Regions from separate parts of the Nocardioides sp. HB32 genome, predicted to be linked through region 1. Evidence: riboswitches for the same ligand, from Rfam matches in the RefSeq annotation. Region 1 holds a riboswitch; each other region holds the start of a gene.
The links. Region 1 has a riboswitch for cyclic di-AMP ahead of ACVW2K_RS02660 (transglycosylase family protein). Riboswitches for the same ligand answer to the same signal wherever they lie in the genome.
Positions count from the first base shown of each region.

Region 2: another riboswitch for cyclic di-AMP. It lies ahead of ACVW2K_RS18550 (NlpC/P60 family protein); the one in region 1 lies ahead of ACVW2K_RS02660 (transglycosylase family protein).
Region 3: another riboswitch for cyclic di-AMP. It lies ahead of ACVW2K_RS08970 (C40 family peptidase); the one in region 1 lies ahead of ACVW2K_RS02660 (transglycosylase family protein).

Region 1 is NZ_JBSSBS010000001.1:503,897-507,158, forward strand. It holds gene ACVW2K_RS02655 (phosphoenolpyruvate carboxykinase (GTP)) at 1-955, opposite strand, end outside; gene ACVW2K_RS02660 (transglycosylase family protein) at 1,148-1,486, opposite strand; cyclic di-AMP (ydaO/yuaA leader) riboswitch at 1,489-1,643, opposite strand; gene ACVW2K_RS02665 (DUF3068 domain-containing protein) at 1,791-2,711, opposite strand; gene ACVW2K_RS02670 (ATP-binding protein) at 2,985-3,262, opposite strand, start outside.
Region 2 is NZ_JBSSBS010000001.1:3,693,782-3,697,043, forward strand. It holds gene ACVW2K_RS18545 (hypothetical protein) at 1-880, opposite strand, end outside; gene ACVW2K_RS18550 (NlpC/P60 family protein) at 894-1,808, opposite strand; cyclic di-AMP (ydaO/yuaA leader) riboswitch at 1,890-2,061, opposite strand; gene ACVW2K_RS18555 (hypothetical protein) at 2,228-2,431, opposite strand; gene ACVW2K_RS18560 (NYN domain-containing protein) at 2,497-3,262, opposite strand, start outside.
Region 3 is NZ_JBSSBS010000001.1:1,772,144-1,775,405, forward strand. It holds gene ACVW2K_RS08955 (hypothetical protein) at 1-263, shown strand, start outside; gene ACVW2K_RS08960 (ABC transporter ATP-binding protein) at 268-1,083, shown strand; gene ACVW2K_RS08965 (ATP-binding cassette domain-containing protein) at 1,080-1,727, shown strand; cyclic di-AMP (ydaO/yuaA leader) riboswitch at 1,864-2,048, shown strand; gene ACVW2K_RS08970 (C40 family peptidase) at 2,052-2,585, shown strand; gene ACVW2K_RS08975 (hypothetical protein) at 2,589-3,173, opposite strand.

The sequences.
Region 1 (3,262 bases):
TGGCGACACCGAAGACGCCGTTCTCCGGGTTCATCCCGTAGAGCCGGCCGTCCTCGGGGTTGACCCACAGCCAGGTGATGTCGTCGCCGTAGAACTCGACGGTGTAGCGGTCACCGAGCGCGTCCGGCGCCAGCGTCATCGCGAGGTTGGTCTTGCCCGAGGCGCTCGGGAACCCCCCGCAGACGTGGTACTTCTTGCCGGTCTCGTTGTCCACGATGCCGAGCAGCATGAACTGCTCCGCGAGGAACTCCCGCGACGCCCAGCCGTCGTAGCAGGCCTGCCGCAGGCCGTGCGCGATCTTGCCGAGCAGCGCGTTGCCGCCGTACGACGAGCCGTAGTGCAGGATCGTCCGCTCGTCGGCGACCGTCACGAAGTAGCGCTGGTCGTCGGGCGTGCCCTGGCCGAGGTTCTCCAGGTCGCCGGTGACGTGCACCGCGCGCACGAAGCTGTCGGGGTCGGCCAGGCTGTCGACGTACTCCGCGCCCACACGCGCCATCCGGATCATGTGCAGCGCGACGGTCCGCGTGTCGGTGAGCTCGACGCCGGCGGCGTACGCCTCGAGCGGCGAGCCGGGCGGTGCCATCAGGTAGGGCACGACGTACATCGTCTTGCCCCGGGATGCGCCGCGCATCCGCTCGATCAGCATCGGCTTCATCTCCGAGGAGGGCCGCCAGTTGTTGTAGACGCCCTTGTCCGCGGGGTTGCTCGTCGCGACGATCGTGCGCTCCTCGGAGCGCGCGGTGTCCTTGAAGTAGCTGCGCGAGTAGTACAGGCCCTCGCCGGCCGGCTGCAGCTCGCCGACGTCCAGCGCCTCCTGCACGAGACGGGCGTCGTCGTCAGCGCTGACGACCTCGACCCGCTCCGCGCCGGTGATCTCGGCCCAGTGCGCGACGTACTCGCGCACCCTCGGATTCTTCAAGCCCGCCTCGTCGAGGACAGTCTCCACGTCGACCATGAACTGCACACCCTTCGGTCCGCTCGCCCGGTGCTCGCACCGTACCCAACATCGCGCACCGGTGCGCCTCCGGGGTAGGGACGGAAGTCCCGATCGCTGACACCGTCTGCAACGGCGCTCCCACGGTGCGGGTCACGCCGCCGGCCCGGGTCCATGACGAGCGTCACCCGGTCGAGCCACCACGGTCCGGGCTCAGCGCAGGCCGATGCGGTGCGAGCAGGTGGGCCAGGCGCCCCACCCCTGGTGGTGCTTGATCCGCTCGGCGACCCGGATCTGCTCGGCCCGGCTGGCCCGGCTGGGCAGCGAGGCGAGCTTGCCGCCGCCGTACCCGCGCCAGGTGCCGATGCTGATCTGCAGGCCGCCGTAGTAACCGTTGTGGGTGTTGATGTGCCAGTTGCCGCCCGACTCGCAGCGGGCGAGCCGGTCCCAGGTCCTGCCGCTCGCGGCGTGGGCGGGGGCGTCGAGGGCAAGGACGGGGACGAGGGTCGTGGCCGTGAGGGCAAGGGCCGACACGAGGGTGCGCATGCGCATGGAACAGCTCCTCCGTGCGCCTGCGAGGTGAGCTGTCGGGTTCGGGCTGGAGTTGCCCGGTCACGGCCGTCGTCCGGCACGTGGCTTCACCCCGAGGGCCGCGGTGCGGCCCGTGGAACCTGTGGGTCCCCCGCTCCTGTCCGAGCGTGTTCATCGATGACCACCCTCCGGCCGGACAGGACTCGGCGCGCTCGGAGGGTCACCCCGCGGTGGCAGGGCTCCTCGACGGTAGGCAGGCGGCCGGCCGCGGACCAACTCCGCGCCGGTGTGACTCACCGCACCTGCACGCCAGCAGGCGGTCGGCTCAGACGCCGCTCAGCTCCTGGGCGCGCTCGGGGTCGAGCTGCTCGATCCGCCTGCGGCCGAGGAGCAGCAGGCCCAGTCCGACCAGCACCAGCGGGATGCCGACAGCGAGACCGACGACCGGGACGGTGGTCTCGATCAGGGTCAGCAGCGAGAGGTTGTCGCGGGCGTCGTCGACGTTGGTCTGCACCTGGCCGGCGGTGAACGCGAGGTCCAGGTCCAGGACCGTGCCCACGCCGTCGGCGACGCGCTGCTGGTGGATGACCTGGTTGATGATCGCGCCGGTGCGCGGCTCGATGTAGTACTCGGTCGAGCTGGCGTAGCTGCCCGGGAGGTCCGCGACGACGTCCACGCCGTCGGCGTTCGCGACCGCACGGTAGACGTAGGTCTCGAGGCCGTCGATCTCCTCGGTGCCCTCGTACGTCGCGTCGACGGCGGCGCCGACCACGCCGTCCCAGACCGGGTAGGTCTTCTTCTCGGCACCGAACGGCCACTTGTTCTGCAGGCCCTCCTCGTGCAGCGCGTCCGCCGGCAGGTACTCCGGGTCGTCGACCGTGAGGCCGGTGTGCCGGTCCGCCGCGAACACGTCGGTCTCGGCGGAGATCAGCCGCGGGTCGTCGCCGTCCACGCAGCCGTCGATGCCGTCGGCGTCCCGGACCAGGCAGAGCGAGGTCGCGAACGCGACGACGTCCTCGTCGGAGGCGTCGGCGTCGGCCTTGTTCGTGCTCCACGCCAGGACCGGGGTCTTCTCGAGCTGGAGGTCGGCGTTCGGCACCTCCGCGGTACCGGAGAGGTACGTCGTGTTGTCGGTGTCCAGCGGGGTCCGCTCGATCTGGCCGGGCGCCCACGCCCGGGCCACGATGCCGGCGACCACGAGGAACACTCCGAGCCCGACCAGGACCAGGGCGACGATCTTGCGCATGCTTCTTCTTCCGTGTATCCGGACGGGGGCGGTCCGAGAGCGGGCAAGTCCACCACAGCCGGACCCGCGCCGGCACATCGGGCCGGCGTCCGAGCCGCCTGAACAGGATCGCCCGCGCGCCGCCGAGCCGCGCCGGGCGCAGGTCGTCACCGTCGGGCTCGCTCGTGGCCACCTCCACGTCGGCGGACCGCAGCCGGCCCTCGGGCCGCACCGTGACCTGTCGCCGGTGCGCAGCTTCCGCGCCCCTCCGGCGGAAGCCGGCAGGCCCAGCAGCTACGCCTGCGCCGGTGGCGCCAGACTCGCCGCGACCCCACGCAGGGCGCGGCGCGACCTGATCCCGAGCTTGGTGAAGATCTTTCCCAGGTGCCACTCGATCGTGCGCGTGCTGAGGTACAGCCGCTCACCGATCTCCTGGTTCGTGAGCCCTTCGGCGGCCAGCGTGGCGATCTGCTGCTCCTGGGCGGTGAGGTCGGTCCTGGACTCCTCCGTACGACGGCGCACCCTCTCCCCCGTGGCCAGCAGCTCGCGCCTGGCACGCTCGGCGAACGCCA
Region 2 (3,262 bases), 3.2 Mb from region 1:
TCGGGCTGGTGAACGCACCCGTCGCGACGTGCGTCGCCTCGTGGCTCATCACCACCTGCGCACCGGTCGGCTTCAGGCCGCCGAAGACGTCGGGGTTCACGAAGACGTGCACCGGTGCGTCCGCGGTGAGCTGCCCGTCGTCGGACGTCGTGACCGCGGCGATCTGGTCGTAGCTGCCCGGGTCGGCATCCAGGACCCCGTCCAGCGCCTTCTCGGACGCCGGCACCTCGACCACCAGCCCGCGCCGCCAGTCCGGGAGCACGCGTCGTACGACGGGCACGGCGGTGGCCGCCCGCAGCGCGTACTGCCGCGCCTCGGCCGGCGTCCCGTCGACCAGCACCAGCGTCCCCGGCGTACGCCGTACCTGGAGCGGACCCGACAGCCACAACGGCGACACCCGGTCGCCGCCGCCGAACCCGGTCAGCGCGACCCGGTCGCCGTCGTCCTGGAGAGCCACCAGCACCTCCGCGTGCGCCGGCGCCCGGTCGAACCCGGCGAACCGCCAGGTCGCGTCCGCGGCGGCGTGCCACCCACCGTCGGCGTACGCACCCTCGGCGTCGACGTAGCGCAGCGTGAAGTCCTCCACCCGCGCGGCGCGGGCGTTGGCGACGATGCCGGCCAGGCGGTCGGCGGCCGCGTCGTCGCCCGTCGGCGCGAGCGCGCGAGCGGCGTCCTCGTCACCGGTGCGGACGGCGCGCTCGAAGGCGCGCAGCACCTCGCTCGCGAGTGCCGGCGACGGGCTCGACCGGGTGGCGGCCGGCTGCGTCGGGACGACGTACGGACCGTCGTCGACGACGACCACCCAGGAGACGACGCCGACGGCGACGAGCAGGCACAGCGAAAGACCGGCCACCCACCAGAGGGGACGACCGGTCTTCACGCGAAGGAGTATCTCAGCCGGGGCGGACCGCTCCGACGTACGGCATGGCGTGCAGGCCGGTGACCCGGATGCCGGAGCCGGGGTTCTCGGCGTTCACGATCAGGCCGTTGCCGATGTACATGCCGACGTGGCTGATCGGGCTGTAGTAGAAGACCAGGTCGCCCGGCTGGAGGTCGCTCTCGGCGATGTGCGGCCCGGAGGAGTACTGCGCGCTCGACGAGTGCGGCAGGGCCACACCGGCCTGGGCCCAGGCCATCATCGTGAGGCCGGAGCAGTCGAACGCGTTCGGGCCGGCGGCGCCGTAGACGTAGGCCTTGCCGACCTGAGCCATCGCGTACGCCACGGCGGCCGAGGCCCGCCCCGAGACAGGGATGTCGGAGGGCGTGCGGACCGTGCCGCGGGAGAGGATCTCCTGGCGCTGCTCGGCCTGCAGCTGCCCGAGGAGGGTCTTGGCCTCGGCGAGCTTCTTGTCGGCGGTCGCCTTCTCGGCGCCGAGGTCCTTCTGGAGCTCCGCCACCTGCGCGGCCCGCTTGGCGGTCGCGTCGCTGCGGATGTCGAGCGACTTGAGCTCGGTGGCGTAGTCGTCGAAGAGCTGGTCCTGCATGTCGTTGTACGACGACATGGTGCTCAGCTGCGCGAGGAACTTCTGCGGGTCGTCGGAGAGGACGACCTGGCCCATGGCGGAGAGGCTCTGGCCCTCGTACTGCCGGATGACGGAGTCCTGGACCTGCCGGCGGACCTTCTCCAGCCGGTTGCCCTGGCGACCCTGGTCGGCCTTGAGGAGGCCGAGGTCGCGCTTGAGCGAGGTCAGCTCGAGCTTCGCCTCGTTGTAGCGCTCGGAGGCCTGCTCGGCCTCGTGGTAGAGCCGGTCCACCCGGGCCTGGACGTCGCCGATGTCCGGCTCCGCGCTCGCCGGCGTGGAGGGCATGAAACCCACCACTGCGACGAGGGCACTTCCGGACACCAGGGTGATCAGTCGCTTCCGGGCGTTCAGCACGAGCCGGCGCTCTCCTTGTTACGTCGTACGCCTACCGGGTGAGCTGACGGATTCGGGCACGACATTTGCCCTACCTCCGCATCGCGGAGGATTCACCCCAGTGGTGGTCGTCCGAGCACGGCCACCGGTTGGTTCCCCGGCTCCCGGGCCGGCGAACCGGTCCGAGACTCAGCGCGGTGGCCGCGAGGATCCGAGTGATCCACGGTCCGGCCACCTGAGTGCCACACGTTAACGGGGGTCTCGCAGGACGACCAAACTTTCAACGTAAAAGGTGGGCGTGTTTCGCCGCGAGATGGGCATGAGGTGTCACACAGGTCACACCAGTCACAGCAGTCACAGGGGCGGCCGGCTCATGCGGACTCCACGTGTGGCGTGTCGACCGGCTGGACCAGGCGCAGCGGTGGCACCAGCCCGCCCGCGGCCAGGACGTCGAGCGCGCGGGCGCCGTCGTCGTCGAGACTGAGCTCGGGTGGCGGCCCGAGCAGGACGGTCACCACGCAGTCGTGGCAGTGGAGACCCCGCACCGTGCAGGAGTCGCAGTCGATTCTCGTCATGCCGGGAACGGTCGCAGGCACCACCGACAGTGGGACCGGCCGCCCGGGGCACCGGCGTGTCGCCGCTACCGCGTGACCAGGTCCAGGAGCGCGTCGGGCGGTACGACGCGGGCGCCGTCGCGGGCCACGTCGCGGGCGACCGCCTGGTCAGCGGTGACCACCACGACCACCCGGCCCTCGGGCTCGGCCGCGACCAGGTCGCGGATCACGTCGTCGGCGATCACGCCGCGCGGACTGAACAGCACCCGGACGCCGCGCGGCGCGTTCACCGGCGGTCGGTGGTCGGTCTCGGCGGCGTCGAACACGACGGTGGTCTCGGCACCGGTGCGAGCCACCAGGGGGGCGAGCGAGCCCATCAGGCGGACCCGCTGGGCCTCCAGCGACGAGCTGGGCCACGCGGCCTTGCTCACGTTGTAGCCGTCGACGACCAGGCGGGCGCGCGGCATCGCGAGGTACTGCTCGAGCGACGCCTGGCTCGGCACCCGCTGGCCCGCCTCGGCCACGTCGGCCTCGACCCGGTCCGAGGGCGCGCCGCTCACCTGCGGCAGCGCGAGCTCGCGGCGCAGCCCGGTCGCCGCGTCGATCACGGTCTCCAGCAGGATCCGGGCGCGCAGCGTCACCTCGTCGCGCTCGGCCCGCGCGTCGCGGCGTCCCTCCCGGGCGCCCTCCTCGAGCCGCTCGACCTGCGCGCGCAGCCGCTTGTTCTCCCGCTCCAGCGCCGTGGCGCGCTCCCCCGCGGCCCGTCCGGCGGCGGCGGCCTCCTCGGCCGACGCCCGCGCCTCCTTCTCGGTGACCCGGCTCTCGCCGAGCCTGCGGCGCAGCGCGGTGTTG
Region 3 (3,262 bases), 1.3 Mb from region 1:
CGCGGGCGCGCGCCTGGGAGGTGGGGTACGCCGTCGCGACCGCCGTCGTCGCTGCCCTGCTCGCCGCCGCGGTGGTCGTCCTGATGCCGAGCAGCATCGACGCCGCTGCCGGCATCCCGCCGCTCGCACACCCGCGGCCGGAGCCGGCCGACCTGCTCTGGCTGCTCGGCGTGCTCGTCGTCCTGGTCCTGGTGGCCTGGCTGGTCGGGACCCTGCTCACCCGTCGCCGCCCCGCCGCGGAGGTGCTCCGTGCCGGGGATTGAGTCCATGACGGCCGTGTCCTGCGAGGACCTGGTCAAGGTCTTCCGCTCCGTGACCGGGGAGACGCACGCGCTGCGCGGCATCGGCCTCGAGCTCGTCCCGGGTGCGCTCACGGTCGTCGCGGGGCCGTCCGGCAGCGGCAAGAGCAGCCTCCTGACGCTGCTCGGCGCCCGCGACCGGCCCAGCGCCGGCCGCCTCACCGTGCTCGGCAGCGACGTCGGCGTCGCCTCGACCCGCGAGCTGCGGCGGCTGCGCCGCCGGCAGATCGGCTTCGTGCCGCAGCGCGCCTCGAACGCCGTCTTCCCGCACCTGCGCGCCACCGACCAGCTCCGCCAGGTCGCGTCCTGGCGCGGCGCCTCCCGCCGCCACCTGGCCGAGGCCCTCGACGCCGTCGGTCTGACCGACCGCGGCGGTCACCGGCCCGATGCGTTGTCCGGCGGCGAGCAGCAGCGGCTCGCGGTCGCGATCGCGCTGGTCGGCACCCCGGCGCTGGTCGTCGCCGACGAGCCGACCGCCGAGCTCGACCATGCGAACGCCGACCGGGTCATGGACGCGCTGCTCGCCGTCGCCGCCGCAGGGTCGACGGTCGTGATCAGCAGCCACGACGACCGCGTGACGCACCGCGCCGACCGGTTGCTCCGGCTGCGGCACGGCGTCGTCTCCAGCGAGACCTCGGGCCGGCGTACCGCCGCGGCCGTCATCGACGCGACCGGCCGGGTCCAGCTGCCCCAGGAGATGCTCGGCCTCTTCCCCGACCGCCGGGTCGTCGTCGAGGCCGACGGCGACCACGTGCGGCTGCGCCGACCGGAGGTGGAGCTGTGACCGGCACCGGACTGAGCATCCAGCAGGTCGCGCACGGGTACGGCGCGGGCGCGGGCCGGGTCGAGGTGCTGCACGACGTCAGCCTCGCCGCGGCCCCCGGTGAGCTGGTCGCCGTCGCCGGTCCGTCCGGGTCCGGGAAGAGCACGCTGTGCCACCTGGCCGCCGGGTTCGAGACGCCCGAGCGCGGCACCGTGACCGTCGACGGGCGGCCCGCCGGCGCCGTCGCCGACTGGTCCGTGGTCGCGGTGGTGCCCCAGCAGCACGGACTGCTCGCCGGGCTCAGCGTCGAGGACAACATCTGCCTGCCGGCGTACCGCGCCGGCGTCGACCCGGTCGCGGCCCTCGCCCGGCTCGCCGAGGCGCTCGACCTCGGCGCGTTCACCCGGCGCGGCGTGCGGGAGACCTCGCTCGGCGAGCAGCAGCGCACCGCGGTCGCGCGGGCGCTGGTCCTCGCACCCCGGCTGGCCGTGCTCGACGAGCCGACCGGCCACCAGGACGACGACCACGTGGCCCAGGTCGCGGCGGTGCTGGCCGGTGCCGCGCACGCCGGCTCCGCGGTGCTCGTGGCCACCCACGACCCCCGGGTCTGGCAGGTCGCCGACCGCGTCGTCCACCTCGACGAGGGGCGCGTGACAGCGCTGTAACTGTGTGACCTTCGACCAGTTCGCCCGCGATCCCACGCGGGGAGTGTGGCGTGCGCCACGGAATCGGCCCGGCACCGACTCGTGATCGGGCGAATTCTCTGGTTACCGTCCTTGACCGGTTGCACGTCGCAACACCGGCCCGGGCACGCCGAATCCTGCCACCCGGGTCGTGGACCGATCACGGACGGCAGGAGTGGGGGACCCACCTTCGCGGCCGCACCAGCATCACGCGGGCGCTCGGGGTGAAGCCACCGACCGGTGGCCGGGCACCTTCTCGCCCGAACCCGACAGCTCACCTCACAGGCGTGGGAAGGAAACCTCCGCATGCCCACGATCCACTCCCTGGCGCTGCGCGCCCTCGCCAGCGGCGCCCTCGCCGTCGGCCTCCTCTCGACCGCCCCGATCGCCGACAGCCACGCCGCCACCCGGAACGACCGCGTCACGCACCACCACCACAAGCACGCCTCGCTCGCGCCGTCGGCGCGCCGGGTCGGCAGCGCGATGAGCATCGCCGTGCACCAGAAGGGCGACCCGTACAGCTACGGCGCCTCCGGCCCGAACGCCTTCGACTGCTCGGGGCTGACGTTCTACTCGTTCCGCAAGGCCGGCTTCAAGCACATCCCGCGCACCTCGTCCGCGCAGGCGCACTTCGCCCAGCACATCAAGCGCAGCAACATGAAGCGCGGCGACCTGATCTTCTTCTACGACGGCGGCGGCGTGTACCACGTCGGTGTGTACGCCGGCTTCACCCACGGGCACCGGTGGGTGCTGCACGCGCCGCACTCCGGCACCCGCGTGCGCACCGACAAGCTCTGGACCGACAAGTGGTTCCCGGGCACGTTGCGGTACCGCCGCTGACGGCTACTTCCAGGCGAAGGTCGGGAGCACCGAGGACACGACCTCGTCGCGCTCGGACCTCGACACCTTGTTGTTGAAGGAGAACGTCAGGGTGACGATCCGGTCGCGGACGATGGTGCCGAACTCCTCGATGTACTGGGTCGGGCTCACGAAGCCGGCCACGTGGTACGCCTCGGTGCCGTCGAGCTCGCTCACCGGCAGCACCTTCGGCGCCTTCGGGTAGGTGTTCGCCTTGATCCGGTTCTCGCCGAGCTGCTCGGCGGAGGCGTCCGAGCCGAACGCGTCGATCTCGCCGAGCATGATGTAGGCGAGGCTGTCGGGGCTGTCGGCGCCGTCCTCGTAGCGGGTCAGGTCCTTGGCCTGCGTCCAGTCCGCGGGGGCGCGCACGCTGCTGTTGGGCATCGACAGCTCGATGCCCGTCGCGACGTCCGACGGGGAGTCCGTCGGCGAGCTCGCCTGCGAGCTGCTCGTCGACGTCGGCGAGGCCGGCGAGCCCGGGCTCGCCGTACCCGGATCGTCGCCGTCGCTGCTGCAGCCCGCTGTGAGGGCGAGCGCGAGCAGCAGGATGGGGATCGTGGTTCGACGCACCGAGAGCTCCTGGGTCCGAGACGAGTGCGACGCAATCTAACGGACCGAGGTTTCGATCGCGGGGGACCGGGGCAGGTGGCCGGTGACGC